3 regions of the Pseudoalteromonas sp. SW0106-04 genome follow, and region 2 is predicted to be linked to each of the others. Evidence: predicted binding sites of a transcription regulator. Region 2 holds the regulator's gene; each other region holds the start of a gene.
What was found. Region 2 encodes FliA, which starts transcription of late flagellar genes. Its sites were predicted from a motif close to CTAAAGNTNNNNNNNNNNNNGCCGATA; they were not measured.

Region 1: a site for FliA is predicted at 3,671-3,697, ahead of pomA (flagellar motor protein PomA). Genes of this name have one in related genera too.
Region 3: a site for FliA is predicted at 4,550-4,576, ahead of W04_RS16115 (VC2046/SO_2500 family protein). Genes of this name have one in related genera too.

Annotation. Positions count from the first base shown of each region.
Region 1 is NZ_BCAI01000006.1:4,145-10,593, reverse strand. It holds gene W04_RS08450 (diguanylate cyclase domain-containing protein) at 1-391, shown strand, start outside; gene dxs (1-deoxy-D-xylulose-5-phosphate synthase) at 461-2,323, opposite strand; gene ispA ((2E,6E)-farnesyl diphosphate synthase) at 2,392-3,279, opposite strand; gene W04_RS08435 (exodeoxyribonuclease VII small subunit) at 3,288-3,527, opposite strand; gene pomA (flagellar motor protein PomA) at 3,790-4,551, shown strand; gene W04_RS08425 (flagellar motor protein MotB) at 4,554-5,480, shown strand; gene W04_RS08420 (hypothetical protein) at 5,649-6,146, shown strand; gene W04_RS08415 (DNA topoisomerase III) at 6,199-6,449, shown strand, end outside.
Region 2 is NZ_BCAI01000011.1:55,644-62,092, reverse strand. It holds gene W04_RS13135 (chemotaxis protein CheA) at 1-83, opposite strand, end outside; gene W04_RS13130 (protein phosphatase CheZ) at 100-855, opposite strand; gene cheY (chemotaxis response regulator CheY) at 873-1,256, opposite strand; gene W04_RS13120 (RNA polymerase sigma factor FliA) at 1,295-2,017, opposite strand; gene W04_RS13115 (MinD/ParA family protein) at 2,033-2,893, opposite strand; gene flhF (flagellar biosynthesis protein FlhF) at 2,886-4,385, opposite strand; gene flhA (flagellar biosynthesis protein FlhA) at 4,417-6,449, opposite strand, start outside.
Region 3 is NZ_BCAI01000016.1:66,348-72,796, reverse strand. It holds gene W04_RS16140 (two-component system response regulator) at 1-20, opposite strand, end outside; gene W04_RS16135 (MHYT domain-containing protein) at 13-3,336, opposite strand; gene W04_RS16130 (M48 family metallopeptidase) at 3,622-4,299, shown strand; tRNA gene W04_RS16125 (tRNA-Tyr) at 4,305-4,389, opposite strand; tRNA gene W04_RS16120 (tRNA-Tyr) at 4,414-4,498, opposite strand; gene W04_RS16115 (VC2046/SO_2500 family protein) at 4,611-5,120, shown strand; gene W04_RS16110 (YchJ family metal-binding protein) at 5,243-5,611, opposite strand; gene W04_RS16105 (SulA-like leucine-rich domain-containing protein) at 5,737-6,186, opposite strand; gene W04_RS16100 (NCS2 family permease) at 6,443-6,449, shown strand, end outside.

The DNA of each region.
Region 1 (6,449 bases), on a different contig from region 2:
GGCCCGCTGGAGCGGCGATGAGTTTTTGTTGCTGCTGCGCGATTTCGAGCTTGATCAGGTCAATCAGTTTGCGCGCCAGTTATGCAAATCCATCGCAGAGAAAAGTTTTCAACTCCCCAATGGTAAAAAGATTAATCTTAGCGCGTCGCTGGGCTGGTCTTGTTATCCGATGCCCTTGCTCGGCGGCCAAGTGATCGGCTGGGAAACATCGGTGAATTTAGCGGATATCGCCCTTCATCAGGTTAAAAAGCGCGGCGGCGATGGCTGTGCGCATATTGAGTTTGATGATCAGTTGGATGCCTTTGAGTTTGAGCAAAGTGAAAACTTAGATGCGCAAATAGCCACCTTACAAAGCACCGGCTTAGCCGACATTAAAATTTGGATGCGTTAAGAAAGTGAATAAATAAAAAAGGAGCCTTTGGCTCCTTTTTTATTACCGAATATCAAACTCGCGAGCGTGTTAATCTAACCACGTACTTATCTGGCGTGTGATACCATCGCCGTCAAGGCCAAGCTCAGCATGCATTTCTTGCTGCGTGCCATGCTTAATAAATACATCGGGTAGGCCAAGGTGCAAAACTGGCTTAAGCTGCTTGCTTTGCGCTAAGTGCTCGCTTACTGCTGAGCCTGCACCACCGGCGATAACATTATCCTCCAAGGTGACAAGCGCATTATGCTCACTTGCCAACTTATCAATCAGCTGGTGATCGAGAGGTTTAACAAAACGCATATCAACTAGGGTGGCATTGAGCTGCTCTGCCGCTTGTTGGGCATTCTCCAGCAAGGTACCAAACGACAGTATTGCGACTTTTTCGCCGTTGCGAATAACACGTCCCTTGCCTATGGGTAATTGTTGCATTTCGCTATCAAGCTCACCGTCGCCAGCACTGCCACGAGGATAACGCACAGCGGCGGGTTTATTAAGCTGATGTCCGGTATAGAGCATATTACGGCATTCATTGGCGTTAGCCGGCGCCATAATGACCATATTAGGAATACAGCGTAAATAACTTAAGTCATACGTGCCCTGATGAGTTTCCCCGTCGGCGCCAACCACGCCAGCGCGATCAATGGCAAAGAGCACAGGCAATTCCTGTAGCGCTACATCATGAATAAGTTGATCGTAGGCTCGTTGTAAGAAGGTTGAATAAATTGCTACTACGGGATTTAGGCCTTCACACGCAAAACCTGCACCGAGTGTGACCGCATGCTGCTCTGCAATGGCAACATCAAAATACTGTTGTGGATACTCTTTAGAGAAGCGCACCATGCCCGAGCCTTCGCGCATTGCCGGAGTGATGGCCATCAGTTTGTCATCAACGCTGGCCATATCACACAACCAATCGCCGAACACTTTTGAAAAGGTCGGTGCGCCCGGCTTAGATTTGGGTAATTTAGTCACGGTCGGGTCAAACTTGGGCACAGCATGGTAACCAATAGGATCGGCTTCAGCAGGCTTATAACCTTTGCCCTTTTGGGTTTTTATATGCAGCAGCTGAGGACCCTTGAGGTTGCGCATATTGCGCAGGGTGTCGACCAGCATGTTGACATCATGGCCATCGATTGGGCCGATATAATTAAAGCCAAGCTCTTCGAAGAAGGTGCCCGGTATAACCATGCCTTTAAGGTGCTCTTCCATACGGCTAGCCAGTTCTTTCACTGGCGGTAACCCTGATAAGAGCTTTTTGCTGCCCTCACGAATATTGGCGTAAAAGCTACCGGAGAGAATACGCGCAAAATGATTATTTAACGCGCCGACATTTTCTGAAATAGACATCTCGTTGTCATTTAAAATGACTAACATGTCGGAATTAATATCGCCAGCGTGGTTCATCGCCTCAAAGGCCATGCCCGCAGTGATAGCACCATCGCCGATGACGGCAACGGTTTTACGGCCTTGGCCTTCTTTTTGCGCAGCAATAGCCATACCTAGTGCGGCGGAGATGGAGGTACTCGAATGACCGACACTAAAGGTGTCGTACTCACTCTCTCCGCGATAAGGGAACGGATGTAATCCATCTTTTTGGCGAATAGTGTGCATTTGCTCACGGCGGCCGGTGATCAGTTTGTGCGGATAGGCTTGGTGGCCTACATCCCAAATCAGGCGATCAAACGGGGTGTTATACACATAGTGCAGCGCAACAGTCAGTTCAACCGTGCCGAGCCCGGAGGCAAAGTGACCGCTACTTTGCGATACGGAGTTTAGTAAGTAGTCCCGCAGTTCGTGGCTAAACGCGCCTAACCGTTCTTGCGGTAGCTCGCGAAGTTGTTCAGGCTTGCTGACCTGTTGTAATAAGGGATACTTGCTACTATCCAAATTCATGCGTCGTTTTATCCTTTACTGCGATGGCTGAAGTATATCAAACCAGCCCTTCGCATCAGTAGTCATTTTTAATGATCTCTAGCGATGATATAGCCCGCGAGTTGCTCGAGAACACGGGTGTCATATGGGAGCGGGCACACCGCATCAATAGCTTGTTGATACAAATGCTGCATCTTATCTTTGGCACCATCAAGGCCCATAAGCGCAGGATAAGTAGATTTATTTGCAGCCACATCAGAGCCTTGCGGCTTTCCTAGCGTGGCGGTATCTCCTTCAACATCCAAAATATCATCTTGCACTTGAAAAGCCAGGCCGATGGCACGGCCGTAATCGTCTAATGCAGCACGTGTGCTGTTTTCTACGTTCGGGGAGCACAAATAGCCCAGCTCAATGGCGCAGCTTAGCAATGCCCCGGTTTTTAGACGATGAATATGCTCAAGTTCATTTAAGGAAATCGCTTTATCGGTGGCCGCGATATCTAGCGCTTGGCCGCCTACCATACCCAACAGCCCTGAAGCTTGGCTTAAACTTCGTATCAGTGCTAACTGTTGGTTAGCGCCGATATCAAAGTCAGTGCTACTGAGCAGCTCAAAGGCAATGGTTTGCAAGGTGTCGCCAGCTAAAATAGCGTGGGCCTCGTCAAATGCGATATGGCAGGTGGGTCGACCGCGCCGTAATTCATCATCGTCCATGGCCGGTAAATCATCATGCACCAGAGAGTAACTATGAATACACTCAATGGCTGCAGCGGCTTTGTGAAGATCGTCTTGATGTGCTGCAAGCATATTACCTACAGCATAGACTAAAAATGGTCGCAAGCGCTTGCCACCATTTTCAATACAGTACTGCGTTGCCGCCAATAATTGAGGCTGTGTTTGTTGCTGTGTTTGAAAATAACGCTGTAGGGTGTGTAGCACATCCTGTTGTGCCTGTGCTAAGGCATGTTTTAAATTCACAGGGGCGACTACTCTTGATCATCCATTGGGGTGAGCTCAGCGTTTAGGTCGTTGCTCATTAACATGCTTACTCTCTGCTGGGCGTTATCAAGCTTTTGAGCCGATGCATTTGCCAGACCAATACCGCGTTCGAATTGCTTTAAAGATTGCTCTAAAGACAATTCTCCTTGCTCCATATCAGTTACAATTTGCCCTAATTCATTAATGGCTTCTTCAAAGCTTAGGTTTTCTGGTTTTTTTTGGGCCATGGCCTTGTCACTCACTACACCTAATAAGAGCGCCAATTTTAGGGGGAATCGTGGACTAGGTCAAAGATGGATGCGATTTTCACGGCAAAGCTGTGTAGGCATGCTAGTTTTAATATTGTCGCTTCGCGATTTTAAAAAAATGATTCAAGTAATTCAGCAAGTTGCCGATATCTCAAGAGTAATTATAATAACGTCTGATATTCCCTGGCCATATATAGGGCTTTAGTGGGAAGGCGCTGAATAGAAAGTGGGTGGAGGACATGTGGATTTAGCAACCATAATAGGTATTCTCGGCGCGATTGGTTTCGTTGTCATGTCTATGGTGCTTGGTGGTGATGTGGGCATGTTCTATAACACTCCCTCGGTGCTAATTGTATTTGGTGGTTCTCTTTTTATCGTGCTTGCTAACTACACCATGGGGCAATTTTTCACCATAGGGAAAGTAGCCGGCAAGGCCTTCATGTTTAAGATTGAATCACCTGATGAGCTTATTGAGAAGGCTGTAGAGCTGGCAGACTCTGCTCGTAAAGGGGGCTTTTTAGCGCTAGAAGAGGCAGAGATTAAAAACAAGTTTATGCGCAAAGGCATTGATATGTTGGTTGATGGCCATGACGCCGATGTAGTTCGTGCTACTTTGCAAAAAGATATTTTGTTAACCACCGCTCGCCATGAGCAAGGCGCTGGCCTATTTAAGGCCTTGGGTGATATAGCCCCGGCAATGGGTATGATCGGGACCTTGATCGGGTTGGTGGCGATGCTCTCTAACATGGATGACCCTAAAGCGATTGGCCCCGCGATGGCGGTGGCGCTACTAACCACATTGTACGGTGCGTTTCTCGCCAATGTGATAGCTATTCCTATCCAATCCAAGTTAGAACTACGCAAAGACGAAGAAGAGCTCAATCAACGGCTGATCTTAGACGCTATCTTAGGTATTCAAGACGGACAAAACCCCAAAGTTATCGAAGGCATTCTGAAAAATTATCTGGCAGAGTCCAAGCGCCAAGTTGATACCGAGGAGTAAGTATGTCGGATGAAAAACCCTGCAAATGCCCCCCTCCCGGATTACCGGCTTGGATGGGCACGTTCGCAGACTTGATGTCGCTACTGATGTGTTTCTTCGTATTGCTATTGGCGTTCTCCGAGATGGATGTGCTCAAGTTTAAGCAAATTGCTGGTTCCATGAAGTTTGCTTTTGGTGTGCAAAATAAACTGGAAGTAAAAGATATACCTAAAGGAACCAGTGTCATTGCCATGGAATTTAAACCGGGGCGCCCAGACCCCACGCCCATCGAAACAATTCAACAGCAGACTGTTGAAATGACACAGCAAATGCTGGAGTTCCAAGCTGGGGAAGAAGACTCCGCAGGCGGTCGTAAAGAGCAGCGTGGGGATCAACGCGGCGGGGAGTCTGCCAGTACCGCCGATGAGCAGTCGCAACAGCAAGCCATCGCCGCAGCAGACCAAGAGCGCACTAATGAGTTGGTGAAGAAAATTGCACAACAGCTAGAACAGCAAATTATTGACGGCGCCATAGAACTGGAATCTCTAGGGCAGCAAATAATTATTCGCATCCGTGAAAACGGCTCTTTTCCCTCCGGCAGTGCTTTCTTACAGCCAAAATTTAAGCCTATTATTCAAGATATTGCTGAATTACTAAAAGATGTACCCGGAGAAATCACTGTCTCGGGGCACACCGATGACTTCCAAGTCTCTAATGAGCTCTATACCAACAACTGGGACCTGAGCGCGATGCGCGCAGTCGCGGTTGCCAGTGAAATGCAAAAGGTTGATGACTTTGATAAAAGTAGAATGGTCGTGGTGGGGCGCGCAGATACACGGCCATTAGTGCCCAATGAAACTGATGAAGATCGTAAGCGTAATCGCCGCGTCGAGATTTCAATCATGCAGGGTAAAGCCAAAGAATCTGACCCCATTGAAGTTGTGCAGTAACTATTGGCTTTGTGCCAAAAATACGGTAATTTAGCAACTGAATTAAAGCTGAATAGACAGGGAACGAATATGTTACATCTTTATAAATTCAATGATATGCCAGGCAATGGCAATGGCGATGACGACAAGACCGAGAAGCTCCAACAGATCAAGAAATAGGAAAAAATTTTGCCTTCTTGGTTGGGAGAGTTTTTAATTTTAATGAACAATGGTTCGGCAGCTTTTTTGGTGCCAGCCATTGTGTTTTTTTGGCTTAGTAAAGAAGGTAAGGCTCTACGGTTCGCGTTATTAACAGCAGGCTTTTTCCTTTTCGGCACTCTTATCCACGACATGCTGCTCGACCATGATACCGATAAAGTTTGGCGTTATGTCGTATGGGCAAGCAACGATATTATTTGGATGGCAATAATTGCTTATTGGGGCATTCGTGGCAAAGTGCACATGTGGCAAAGTATTGCTGGCCAGCTTATTGTTGTGGCCGCGCCTTTTTTACAGCTTTGGCGTGTCGCCGATCGCCATTTATGGGATTTAACATTTAATAGCGCATACCTTTACAAAACCCTATTACCGATCATAAACAGCGCTACTTTAATACTGTGCTATTTACCGATACTGTTTTGGTTGCAGGCAAGAAGAAACAAAACCGCTGCGCGCACTCTTTCCTAGCTCGTAATTATACTCTACACTGTAATAACTGTATAAATAGCCAGTTGTTGTCATGAAGCTTTATATTGCCGAAAAACCCTCTCTGGGCCGTGCCATAGCCGCAGCCTTGCCCAAACCTCAGCAAAAAAAAGAAGGCTATATAGAGGTTGGCAATGGCGATTGTGTCACCTGGTGTATCGGTCACTTGCTTGAGCAAGCTGAGCCTGATGACTACGACCCCGCTTTTAAAAAGTGGCAATTAGCACACTTGCCTATTATTCCGAAGCAGTGGCAGCTAAAAGCGAAAAGCAAAACTCGTAAACA
Region 2 (6,449 bases):
AACTGCTCAGAGAGCTGCTCCAATATCTCACCTGCTTCGACTAAAAAGTCCTGTAAAATATCTTCATCTACTTCAAAGCTCATGCAGCCGCTCTCCTCTTTAGAAGCCTAAACTAGACAACAAGTCGTCTACTTCATCTTGGCCTGAGACCACGTCATCACGTGATTCTGTGTCTATAATTGGCCCTTCTGGACCTTCTGCGTTCACAGCTGGTTTTGCTTTTTGTTGTTCAACCACCGGTTCTTCACCTTCGTTGCCCGCAAACACAGTTAATAAATTAATAAGGCTGTCTTCTACCTCGCGCACCAGCTCGATTACGCGGCGAATTACTTGCCCTGTTAAATCTTGGTAATCTTGCGCCATCAGCACATTGTTAAGTAGATCGTGCAGCTCCACTGTGCTGCCTTGAGAGCGGTTCATAAAGCTATCGAGCTGATGACACAACTGCTTGAACTCACCTAATTCGAGATCACGACGCATCAATTTATCCCAAATGGGTTTAATTTGATGTAGTTCAGTGGATAGCTGCTCAGCGATGGGCAAACTGGCTTCCACGGCATCCATGGTTTTGTTTGCCGCCTGCTCGGTCATTTCCATCACATAATTAAGACGCTGCTTAGCATCGGGAATGGCTTCTTGCGTGAGGTCGTTCAAGCGCGTATCGAGTTGGAAATTCTTCAACGACTCGTGAAGCTGCCGCGTCAACTTGCCAACCTCAGCAAACAGTTCGGACTGTTCCTTGGAAGCAGCATCGAGGATCAGCTGATCGGCTTTCTCCTGCTCACCTTGCTCAAGAAACGATACAAGCTGTTTGGCTTGCTCTAGGGTAATGTGAGGTGCAGCGGGAGCTGACATAAACCTCTCCTTCTCGGTTAACCTAAGCGCTCAAATACTTTATCCAGCTTGGTTTTTAATGTAGCTGCGGTAAAGGGCTTAACAATGTAACCGTTCACGCCAGCTTGGGCAGCGGCAATGATTTGTTCTTTCTTCGCCTCTGCAGTTACCATCAGTACTGGAATGTGCTTTAAGCTGTCGTCGGCGCGAATTGCACGGAGCAAATCGATACCCTGCATACCTGGCATGTTCCAATCGGTAACCACAAAGTCAAACTCTTGGTTTTGCAACATGGGCAGCGCGGTACTACCATCGTCCGCTTCTTGCACGTTGGTAAAGCCTAAATCACGCAATAGGTTTTTAATGATTCTTCTCATAGTGGAAAAGTCATCGACCACGAGAATTTTCATGTTTTTATCCAAAGTATCCTCCAGTGAGGTATGAACCTTTATTCTTACTACTAATTGACCCAGTCATTGACTTTCGCTTTGAGCTTAATCATTGCCTGACCATGTATCTGACTCACACGGGACTCACTTACGTCCAGTATTTGCCCAATTTCTTTTAAATTCATTTCATCGTTATAATACAACGATAATACCAATGCATCACGCTCGGGGAGAGAATTAATTGCCGCTACTAATGCTTGGTTAAAGCGTTCATTGTGAACGCTGATGTAGGGCCGCCCCGTTTGAGATTGTTCACAGCTCGGGGTGAGTACATCTTCATCGACACCTAAGTCTTCGATACCGAGCACTTTAGAGCAATTAACATCGTTTAAAATATGATGGTATTCATCGAGCGAAATATCAAGTTTTTCAGCTACTTCAACATCCTTTGGTTCCCGACCTAGGGAGGTTTCTAATTCATGTACAGCGGTAGCTACAGCGCGGCTATTGCGATGTACCGATCGTGGAGCCCAATCTCCTCGTCGTACTTCATCAAGCATCGCACCACGAATACGAATACCAGCAAACGTCTCGAAACTGGCGCCTTTACTGGCGTCAAAGGTTTTTGATGCCTCAATGAGGCCAATCATGCCGGACTGAATGAGATCATCGAGCTGCACACTCGCCGGCAGTCGAGCCAGCAAATGACATGCAACACGCTTGACCAGCGCGGCATGGCGCTCGACCAGAGTGTTTAATTGTAATTGATCTTGATATCCAGCCACTTTATTCATAAATCCGAACAACAGTTAATTATTGACCAGCTTTTCAATGAAGAACTCCAAATGCCCCGATGGTTGATTCGGGGTTGGCCACTTTAATGCCTTGCCAGCGAGACTTTTCAACGATACCGAAGCGGGTGAGTTAGGGAATAACTCCACAACGGCTTTCTGGCGACGCGTTGATTTTCGCATGTTTTCATCATAGGGCACGGTGGCCACTAATTCGAGCGCCACATCTAAAAATCGGTCGGTTACTTTGGAGAGTTTGGCAAATAAGTCTTGCCCTTCACGCTGGCTGCGTACCATATTGGCAACGACTTTGAATTTGTATACGCCATGTTCACGACTAAGCACCTTGATCAACGCATAGGCATCGGTAATTGAGGTTGGCTCATCACAGACCACCACCACAACATCTTGCGCAGCACGCGAGAAGCTCAGTACCATATCGGAGATACCGGCGGCGGTGTCGACAATGAGGACATCAAAGTCGTTATCGAGCTCGCTAAACGCACGGATTAAACCTGCATGCTCTGCAGCACTCAGTTCAACCATGCTCTGTGACCCCGATGTTGCCGGAGCAATACGAATGCCTGCAGGCCCAGTTACCAGTATATCACGCAGTTCGCACTCACCACTTAGAACATGAGAAAGGTTTTTTTCAACACGCAGACCAAGCATAACGTCACAGTTTGCCAGTCCTAGGTCAGCATCTAACACTAAGACACGTTTGCCTTGCTGACCCATGGCAATAGCTAAATTCAAAGAGACATTGGTTTTACCGACGCCCCCTTTGCCACCGGTCACGGCGATTACTTTTACGCCTTGGCTATTGTTTTGATTCATTTTTCGAAGGCCACTTGCTTGATCGTGCACTGTGTTAATCATACATTCCTACTGCCTGAGACGCCACTGTTTGGCGCCCTGCTGGTGCCGCTGATTTTTGTGTTTTTTGGCGTTTGATAAACAATTGTTCAGCTTTTCTAACCATTTTTTCTGAGTTAGCAACGCGAATATCTTCTGGAACGCGTTGACCGTTAGTAAGATACCCTATTGGTAAGCGATTTTGAATCGCTACACTAATAATCTCGCCTAAACTTAGACTTTCATCAAGTTTGGTGAAAATACAACCACTTAAGTCAACTTTTTGGAAGTGCCTTACGGTCTCTTGAAGCACTTCATGTTGTGCTGTGGCACTGAGCACTAAATAACTACGAATATCGACTCGCGTACTGCGCATGAGCGTGTTTAATTGCTCACTTAAACGTAAATCGCGCTGGCTCATTCCCGCTGTGTCAATTAATACTAGACGTTTATTGCGTAATTGATAAAGCACATCGGCCAATTCATTGGCATCTTTTACTTGCTTCACAGGGCAACCAATGATGCGTCCATAAGTTGCTAGCTGCTCGTAAGCACCGATACGGTATGTATCCGTGGTGATCAGCGCAACCTTGTCAGCGCCGTATTTTTGCGCCCCTAATGCGGCCAGTTTTGCAACCGTCGTGGTTTTGCCTACGCCCGTAGGGCCGACTAACGCATAGACGCCGCCATGACGTAAAATCTCATTATTGGTGGTGTGTAGCTGCTTTTGCACCATATCCAGGGCTGCACTCCATGCCTGCTTGCGCGATACATCGTCTGGTACATAACGCACCAACTGCTCAGCCACTTCAGTGTCGATGCCCATGCCCTGCAAGCGCTCGATAAAGCAGGCACGAGTTGGATCGCGGCGCGCTCGGTCCTGATGTAATAAGCCGGATACTTGATGTTCAAGAAGCTGACGAATGGCATTCATCTCATCGCGCATGGCACTGATCTCTTCGCTGTCCATGGCCTCTTGCTGTACAGAATCATTGGGCTGGCGATGTAGCTCGTCAAAACCGTCACCGTCTAAATCATCACCCATGGACTGCGCTGCAGCGCGGGCTTGAGTTGGCTCTGCTAGCGTTGGCTGCGGAGCATAGTGATTGGCCGGCGCGGCGCGATGGCGAGGCTGTTCAACGGGCTCTTCAGGCGCGCTCATATCAATACCTGATTGCGAAAACATGTCGGCGAGAGCAGCATTCTTTGGTTTCGGGCTCTGACGCTCTAACAACGCCTGTAATGAATCAGCCACACCATTGTGACTTTGCGGCTCGGGACGTTGCGTACGTGTTTGTGGGCGTACCATACGCTGCTCAGTGGCGCGCGGCTGCATTTGCTGCTGGGGAGCGCTTTTCGGTGCGGCTGCTGGGCGTTCATGGTCAATAGCAGCAACGATTTCAACGCCATCTGCAAGCTTTTTGTTCGACATGATCACCGCGTCAACACCCAGCTCATCTTTTACTTCTTTCAGTGCTGTACGCATATCTTTAGCAAAAAAGCGTTTGATTTTCATAATATTACCCTCTCACAACCGGCTTTCCGATCTATTGCTGTCCAACGGAGCTAACAATCTTAATTTGACGCTCATCGGGCACTTCTTGGTAAGACATCACCTTAAGCCCTGGGATGGTGTGCTTCACAAAACGTGATAACACTGTACGAAGCATCCCGGAGGTCAATAAGATGGAAGGTTCACCCGACATTTCTTGGTTCTGGTGGGCTTCGCTTAAAGAGGCCTGTAGCCGCTCTGCCAAGCCTGGCTCAATGCCAGCACCCTCATCTCCTGCGTTCTGAAGCGACTGATGCAACATCTGTTCCAACTCAGGCGCCAATGTTATGACAGGAATTTCTGGCGTAGCGCCAACCGCATCTTGCACAATCAAACGACGCAATGAAATACGTACCGCTGCGGTTAATACATCAGGGTCTTGGCTGCGCGGACCATACTCTACGAGTGTTTGTACTATGCTGCGCATATCGCGAATAGCAACGCCTTCATTGAGGAGATTTTGTAGCACTTTCACTATGGTCGTCAGCGGTAACACATCTGGTACTAGACCTTCTACTAGACGCGGATGGCTTTTCGCTAGCATATCAAGCAGACTCTGAACTTCTTCGTGACCCAATAGCAGTGAGGCGTTATTAGTGAGTAACTGGCTAATGTGGGTCGCTACTACCGTAGCAGCATCAACGACGGTGTAACCTAAAGACTGTGCTTCATCTTTTTGCTCTGGCTTGATCCACACCGCATCCAGACCAAAAGCCGGATCTTTGGTCGCCACACCATTGATTGGGCCAAAGACTTGACCCGGGTTGATGGCCAGTTCATCACCATGACTGAGTTCACCATCACCACTGGACACGCCCATTAGGGTAATACGATAGGCATTAGGGTCTAACTCTAAATTATCGCGAATATGAACGGGCGGCACTAAAAAGCCCAGTTCCTGTGAGAGCTTCTTACGGACCCCTTTAATGCGGCTTAACAATTCCCCACCTTGGGCCTGATCCACCAGCGGGATCAAACGGTAGCCTACCTCCAAGCCGATGACATCGACTTGCTGCACATCGTCCCAGCCCAATTCTTTTGGTTCGTCGTGGGTGGCAACATTGCTGCCAGGGCCCTGCTCAGCTTCTTGTTGCTCCTGCTCAGCAGCAAGCTTTGCCTGCTTTTGCGAATAATAAGCAATAAAACCAAGTAAGCCACCCAAGCCTAAAAACGCCACATGTGGCATACCCGGTACCAACCCCATGGTGATGAGAATACCGGATGCTATCCACAGTGCTTTGTCATTACCAAGCTGGGTTTTAACTTGCTCGCCCATATTGTGTGATTCATTTTGGCGAGTTACGACGATAGCAGTACCGATTGATAGCAACAGCGATGGCAGCTGTGCCACGAGGCCATCACCAATGGTGAGTAAGGTATACACTTCCATGGCCTGAGAAAAACTCAAGTCATGTTGGATCATACCGACGAACAATCCGCCAACGATATTGATCACTAAGATAACGATACCCGCAATGGCATCGCCTTTTACGAACTTACTGGCACCGTCCATCGAACCGTAAAAGTCCGCTTCACGGGTGACTTCTTCACGCCGCTCCCGCGCTTGCTCGGCGCTGATAAAACCCGCGTTCAAATCGGCATCAATGGCCATTTGTTTACCGGGCATCGCGTCGAGGGTAAAGCGGGCAGACACTTCTGATATACGCCCGGCCCCTTTGGTGATAACCACGAAGTTGATAATAATTAAGATCAGAAAGACAACCAGACCCACGGCATAGTTACCGCCGATCACCACCGAGCCAAAGGCTTCAATTACTTTACCGGCCGCATCCCCGCCTTGGTGGCCCTCTAATAACACCACCCGCGTACTGGCAACATTAAGCGCCAGACGCATAATGGTCGCGACTAAAAGCACCGCTGGGAACATACCAAATTCAAGCGGTTTCATGGTGTAGACCGTAACTAACAGTACCACCAAGGCCAGCGCAATATTAAACGAAAATAGAATATCCAGTAGAAATGGCGGCATAGGTAATACCACCATTGCCAGTGCAGCAAGCACCAACA
Region 3 (6,449 bases), on a different contig from region 2:
GGCTTTTGTGTCTCAATCATGTTGCACACTCTGCAGTTGCTCAAGTAATTGCTCAATAGCGACTTTTGCCGCCGCAAACTCGAATTCGTTAATGAGATTCGCGATATCCATTACTTGTTTATGCCATTGTTGTGGCGTTGCCGCAATAAGTTGTTCACTGTGTTCACTATCATATTCAAAGTTATCGCATAACTGCGCAACCTCTCGCAATAATTGCTTAAAGTCCTCATCGCTATGGTGACTTCTCACGACTTTGCTAGGCGCGTCAGTGTGGTTTTGCAGATATTGATAGAGCTCATCAATACAGCTGAATAGGGCAAACCGATGAGGGTCTTGAACCTGCTTTTGTCGTTCAATCGACTTTAACGTATCGGCTAATTTGGGCAGGGCTAGATTACCGGCTAATCCTTTTAATGTATGCACGTCAACAAGCTGATCGGCGCTGAGCTGATCATACTTACTCAGTGTTCGCAGCTGCTCATTGCGCTGCCTATAGAAGTGCTTTAGTTCCTTGAGGTAATGCGCTTTTGAACCCCATAGCTCCGCTCCTTGGGTTTCGTTGACCAGCTGTTGGCTGTCGTGGGCGGTGGCGTTAGTTTGTGCGAATACATGTGCAGCCAAATCGATATCGAGAACGCGGGCTATTTCCGTTAGTAAATCGCTCAGCACCACAGGTTTGCTGGCAAAGCCGTCCATTCCAGCGGCTTTAGCCGCTTCACGGTCACTGCCCATGACACTGGCCGTTAAAGCAATAACGGGCGTTGTAGCAACCTCGTTGTGCTGCTCATATTGACGCAATTGTCGGGTTGCTTGGAGACCATCACACTTGGGCATATGAATATCCATCAACACAATGTCATAACTATTACTTGTGGCCAGTTGCACTGCTTGCTCGCCGTCATCAGCTGCCTCAACTTGATGACCGAGTTTAGTTAGGCGTAGTTGCAGTAGCTCGCGGTTTTGCGGTACATCATCAGCCACCAGTATTCGCAATTTAGGCATTTCGCTAAGTGGGGTCAATGAGCTCTGCTCATTGACGTGCTCGCCCGCTACCTGTTTTAGGGGCAGGGTAAAGTAAAATGTACTGCCTTGGCCCAAGGTGCTGGTGACGCCTATATCCCCGCCCATAAGTTGTACGAGCTGGCGGCTAATGGTAGTGCCTAGACCGGTGCCGCCAAAACGCCGCGTGGTACTGTCGTCTGCTTGCTCGAAAGGATTGAAAATAGCACTCACCCGCTCGGGGGCGATACCAATGCCAGTATCAACCACCTCAAAATAGACACCTTGATTATCGCCGCGAACATTGATGGTGACACTGCCTTGCTCGGTAAATTTTACTGCGTTACCGATTAAGTTGACTAATACTTGACGTAAGCGCTGCGGATCGCCGCGATAGTGCTCACCGAGATTACTATCCATATTCAGGGCAACCGAGAGCTGCTTATGTTCAGCACTGTGATAAAAGCTGGAGACCACAGAGTCGACGAGAGCCAGCAAGTTAAAGGGCACTGACTCAATACTCACTTTACCTTGCTCAAGCTTGGCCGAGTCTAAAATATCATTGAGTAAATGCAATAAAGAGCGTGCAGATTGCAATACGTTGGTGAGTTGCTGACGCTGCTGTTTATTCAATGGGCTATCTAGCAGCACTTCAGAGAAGCCAATGATGGAGTTCATGGGCGTGCGTATTTCATGACTCATATTGGCTAAAAAGGCTTGCTTTGTCTCCGCCGCAGCTTCGGCTTTCTCTTTCGCTTTTACAAGCTCTTGCTCCATTTGTTGGCGCTCACTGATATCGACCAATACGCCTGCAATGAAAAGCTCTTCTCCTTCGGTATGCTCAAATGTTCCCTTATCAATCACCCATTTACGGCTGCCATCGCGACACTGTATTTGGTATTCAAAAGAATAGTGTTTTTTTCCTTGTGCAAGTGCGCTGTATATTTGCTCGCGCACATAGTCGCTATGCTGCGCAGAGATAAGCATGTCAAAGTTAACACTGCCGTCGATAAACTGCTGGTCATCATAGCCGGTTAATTGTTTTACGATGGGGCTAATGTAGAGCATGCTCCAATGCTTATCTAAACGGCAGCGAAAAGCCACGCCGGGCATATTAGTTAACAAAGTGCGATAATGACGCTCTTGTTGGGCAAGCTGATTTTGCATCGCCTTTTGTGCGCTCAAGTCAGTAATAAAACCTACAAACATGCGCTTTTGTCCGGGAATAGCGACTTCACCAACCCCCAGACGAATGGGGATCAGCGCGCCATTTTTATGTTCGGCGTTGACCTCACGTCCAGAACCAATAATGTTTTTAATGCCGGTACTTTGGTAGGCACTTAAGTAATTATCGTGTTGATTGGCGATCTCTTGTGGCATCAGCATTTTTACGTTTTCGCCAATCACTTCATCGCGATGATACCCGAGTATACGTTCAGCTCCGGCGTTGAAGCTCAGGACTTGGCCTTTCGCACTAATGGTAATAATGCCATCGACGGCGGTATTGAGGACCGCTTCAAGGCGTGATTGAGTGATAAGTTGTTGCTGAAGGGCCAAGCGATAGCGCATCACACTGTGCAATAAAGTAATGAGACCGCTGAGCAAGAGGCTTACAATAGCAATACTCAGAGCGAGATCGGTTACATGGCTATTATCGGTGAGCTGACTGTACACTGGGGATTGGGCCACAAATCGTGCCGCTTGCATCCCGGTATAATGCATGCCAGAGACTGCGCAGCCCATAACAATGGCGCTGAGAATACGATAACCGGTTTGCCCTAGAGTGCTGCGTCCTGTGGGTTGTAAATATAAATGAGCGGCTAGGCCGAGCCATGCGAGAATAACCGCCACTAATACAGAGACAACAAACCAAAGTGGGTCATAGCCTAGCATCGGCCCTAGGCGCATGGCGGCCATCCCCGTGTAATGCATAATCCCTATGCCAGCGCCCAACAGCAGGGCACTGAGCGCAAGCTTGGCTCGAGATAGATTGTTGGTACTGAGTAAATGGAACCCTAAGGCGGTGGCTAAAAAGACAGGGATGAATGACACCACCGTCACTGTGAAATCATAGTCGACGCTGACGCATAGGCTAAATGCCAGCATCCCGATAAAGTGCATGCTCCACACGCCAGCGGCAAAAGCGGCGGCACTTGCAGGCAGTGCCATGCGATAAAATGGGGAGTGGCGTTGTTGTTGAGCAAACTCCCTTAATTGCAGTGCAAAGAAAGATGTAAAAATAGCAATAGTGACCGAAAGTAACACTAAGGCCCAATCATAGCTGCCATTGACCAGCAATTCGGGAGCAGGGTCGGTGATAAAAAATTGAGAAAGCATAAAGTACTTCGATACTCCAACAACGGATGCCAAGTAGCAATCACAGCCTAGCACACTGAAAAACCACGTGTCGCGCACTAAAGTGAAAGCCCCTGTATCTTACAATAACACTGATTGTTCTATCAGCGCAGCGACGGCTGAGTTTATTTATTTATGAGTGCGCTGCAAGCTTACCCAAGGGCGTAATTACGGTATCATATTAGTAGCGCTGCAAAGGATGTACTTAATGTTAGCACAATGTTTGGCAAACTCTTTTAGTTCAAGTAATTACAACAAAGGTTTAATATGAGTAGGCAATATGATGTGCACTACAGCCGTCGACGAACGCTCGCTTTGGTGGTCAAAAATCAACAAGTGAGTGTGAAAGCGCCTTATGGGGCATGTCGTGATTTCATTGCAGACTTCGTTGAGAGCAAACAGGCGTGGATAAACAAACAATTACATAAGCAATCTGATATTGAAGCGGCTAGGTATAACCCTTGGCTACATCGTCGCATTATGCTTTTCGGTCAATTACGTGCAATAGAGGTAAGCGAGAGTTCACTTAAGCAGACAGATAACCAAACGATACACATCGTAATCAGTAAGCGAGTGAAGCATCGCCAGCGCTATTTTAATCAACAGCTATTGGCACTGATGCACGATGAATTATCTGATCACTTATCGGCCCGCATAATGCAGTGGCAAAAGGTGATGAATATCGCCGCTAACGGCATTAGCGTTAAAGTGTACAAGCGTCGTTGGGGCAGTTGCGATTCGCGCGGTGAGTTATGTTTTAATACCTTGTTGGCAGGAGCTCCGCATTGGGTTATTGACTATGTCATTGTTCACGAGCTGGCGCACCGGGTACATATGGATCACAGCCATCAATTTTGGGCACTGGTTAATGGCTACTACGAGCATACTGACCAAGCGCGATTATGGCTTAAAGAGAATGCACATCTGTTGGATTTTGTACGATAAGAAAGTGGTGGAGGGAGCTGGATTCGAACCAGCGAAGGCAATGCCGTCAGATTTACAGTCTGATCCCTTTGGCCGCTCGGGAACCCCTCCGATAGAATGATGTGTGTTGTTAAGTGGTGGAGGGAGCTGGATTCGAACCAGCGAAGGCAATGCCGTCAGATTTACAGTCTGATCCCTTTGGCCGCTCGGGAACCCCTCCTAAACAACGGCGGCGATAATAGCAAACTCAGTGTCCAAGTAAAGAAAAAAACTAAAGAAAGCTGAAAAAAGGCCGATAACTGCTTAGAAGTAATTCAGGTTGAATAAAGTTTATGCAAGTTAAGCCCATCATTCGTAACGAACTACAAATGGACTCGCAATTATGTCGCAGTGTCCATGAGGCCCGTCGTGGGGACTTTGCTTGGCTGTTAGCATCATTATCAGCAGATGCACTCGATTTTGCCCAGTTTCACCTTCCCAAATCGGAACTAGAATCTCACCAAGTGGATGAGCAGCAGTTGCGATTGCAATTAGGCGCTGCGCCTGCAAAACCAACGGCATTACCGGATTACCACATAGATAGAACTCAGCATGACAGGGCATTATTGGCGCAAAGCTCAATGACAACTCTGCGATTAAAAGAGTGTCTAACCCCCGAGCCTTTGGCAGTGCGAGACGACAAAACCTATGTTCCACTACCTATAATTGATAATTGCGATCCGAGCGTACAGGCAAAACATCATCGCCAATATGAGCCACTGAACGAGCCGCAAATGGATAGTGCAGCCTTTTACGATCAACTTGTGGATATGAATAAGTCCTCGTCTTTAGCACACGCGTAGTGGCCTGCGCATATCAGGGTGTAATAGTGGGTGCGAGCAGGGTGCAATAGCAGGTGCGAGCCAAGGGGTTCTTGTACTAATTAAGCGAATACCTAAAGCTGCCACTGGGCGGCGGCATCACATCAAGACATACAGCATTTTTTGAATTTATTGCCACTTAAGCATGGGCAGGGATCGTTGCGTTTAAGCTTTACGTCAGCGGCTTCAAACAACCGCCCGCTGTCGTATTTCCACTGGTGGTGGCGTTGAATGAACTGTGAACGTTCATGAATACAGTGAAGGGTGTCAGCAATGATGTAAAAAGCCTTAAATTCAACATAGGCCAAAGCATCGCCAGGCTCATAATCCATTATCTGTAAGCGCACAAAACGCGCAGCTTGGGCAAATTCAGCCACTTCCTCTCTGGGGTTTTGTTCTAGGGCTTTCTCTGAGCAGGTAAAACATAAGTAATCAATAGCTTGTTCACAAAATGCACTATAACGAGAGCGCATCAGGCTCTGGGCGTCGGGGGCATCAATAGCTCTACTTACAAACCGGCCGCAGCAATCAGCAAAAGGCTGCGGCAATCCACAATGGCACATCGCATTTTCTAACTACAAGGAATCACGCCACTATATTAGCAGACTTGTAACTGCGAGGGCACAGTTGTTTGTTCGCTGGCGTTATGCTCGGTAGTGAAACAGTAAAGCTGTGCTTTAGCTTGGTGGGTATTGAGTTGTAAGGCTTCGAGTTGCTGCTGTTTTAAAATATCCGTCCAGGTGATCACCGCCGCAAAACGGCCATTTTGCAGCGCACAATTAAGCATGTATTCCATATCAACAACATGTTTAGCCCGAATTACCAGCAATTTATTCGTGTCGATAGAGCAAGCGTCCAATAGGTGGCGGCTAGGCACATTGTCAGGGGCGACTAATAGCGTCCAGCCATTATTTTGATTGTAGCGATGAACGATTTTAAGCATCTCAAATGTTGCAGAGATCTCATCCTCAGTTTTTACGATATTGATCACATTAGGGTTATCTTGCTGATAGCTTTTAACATGACGAACACTTGCTGTATGTAACATAATTGCCTCGCTGTGGATTTTGTGAACCATATACAGTGTTTTATACAGTATATGTATACAGTAGTTTATACAGTTATTCAGTGCAAGTTTTTTTGTTTCTTTTTTAAACGTCTTGTTTGTTGCTTTAAACGCTTAGCGATACCGAAGAAGCTAAAGCTGTATTTCGGTGCCAATATTGCTGCGTAAACATGCGGTCATTTGTCCGCATTTATGCTAGTATCCGCCGCTTCTATTTTACGTATCACTGTTTACTCCTATGTTCG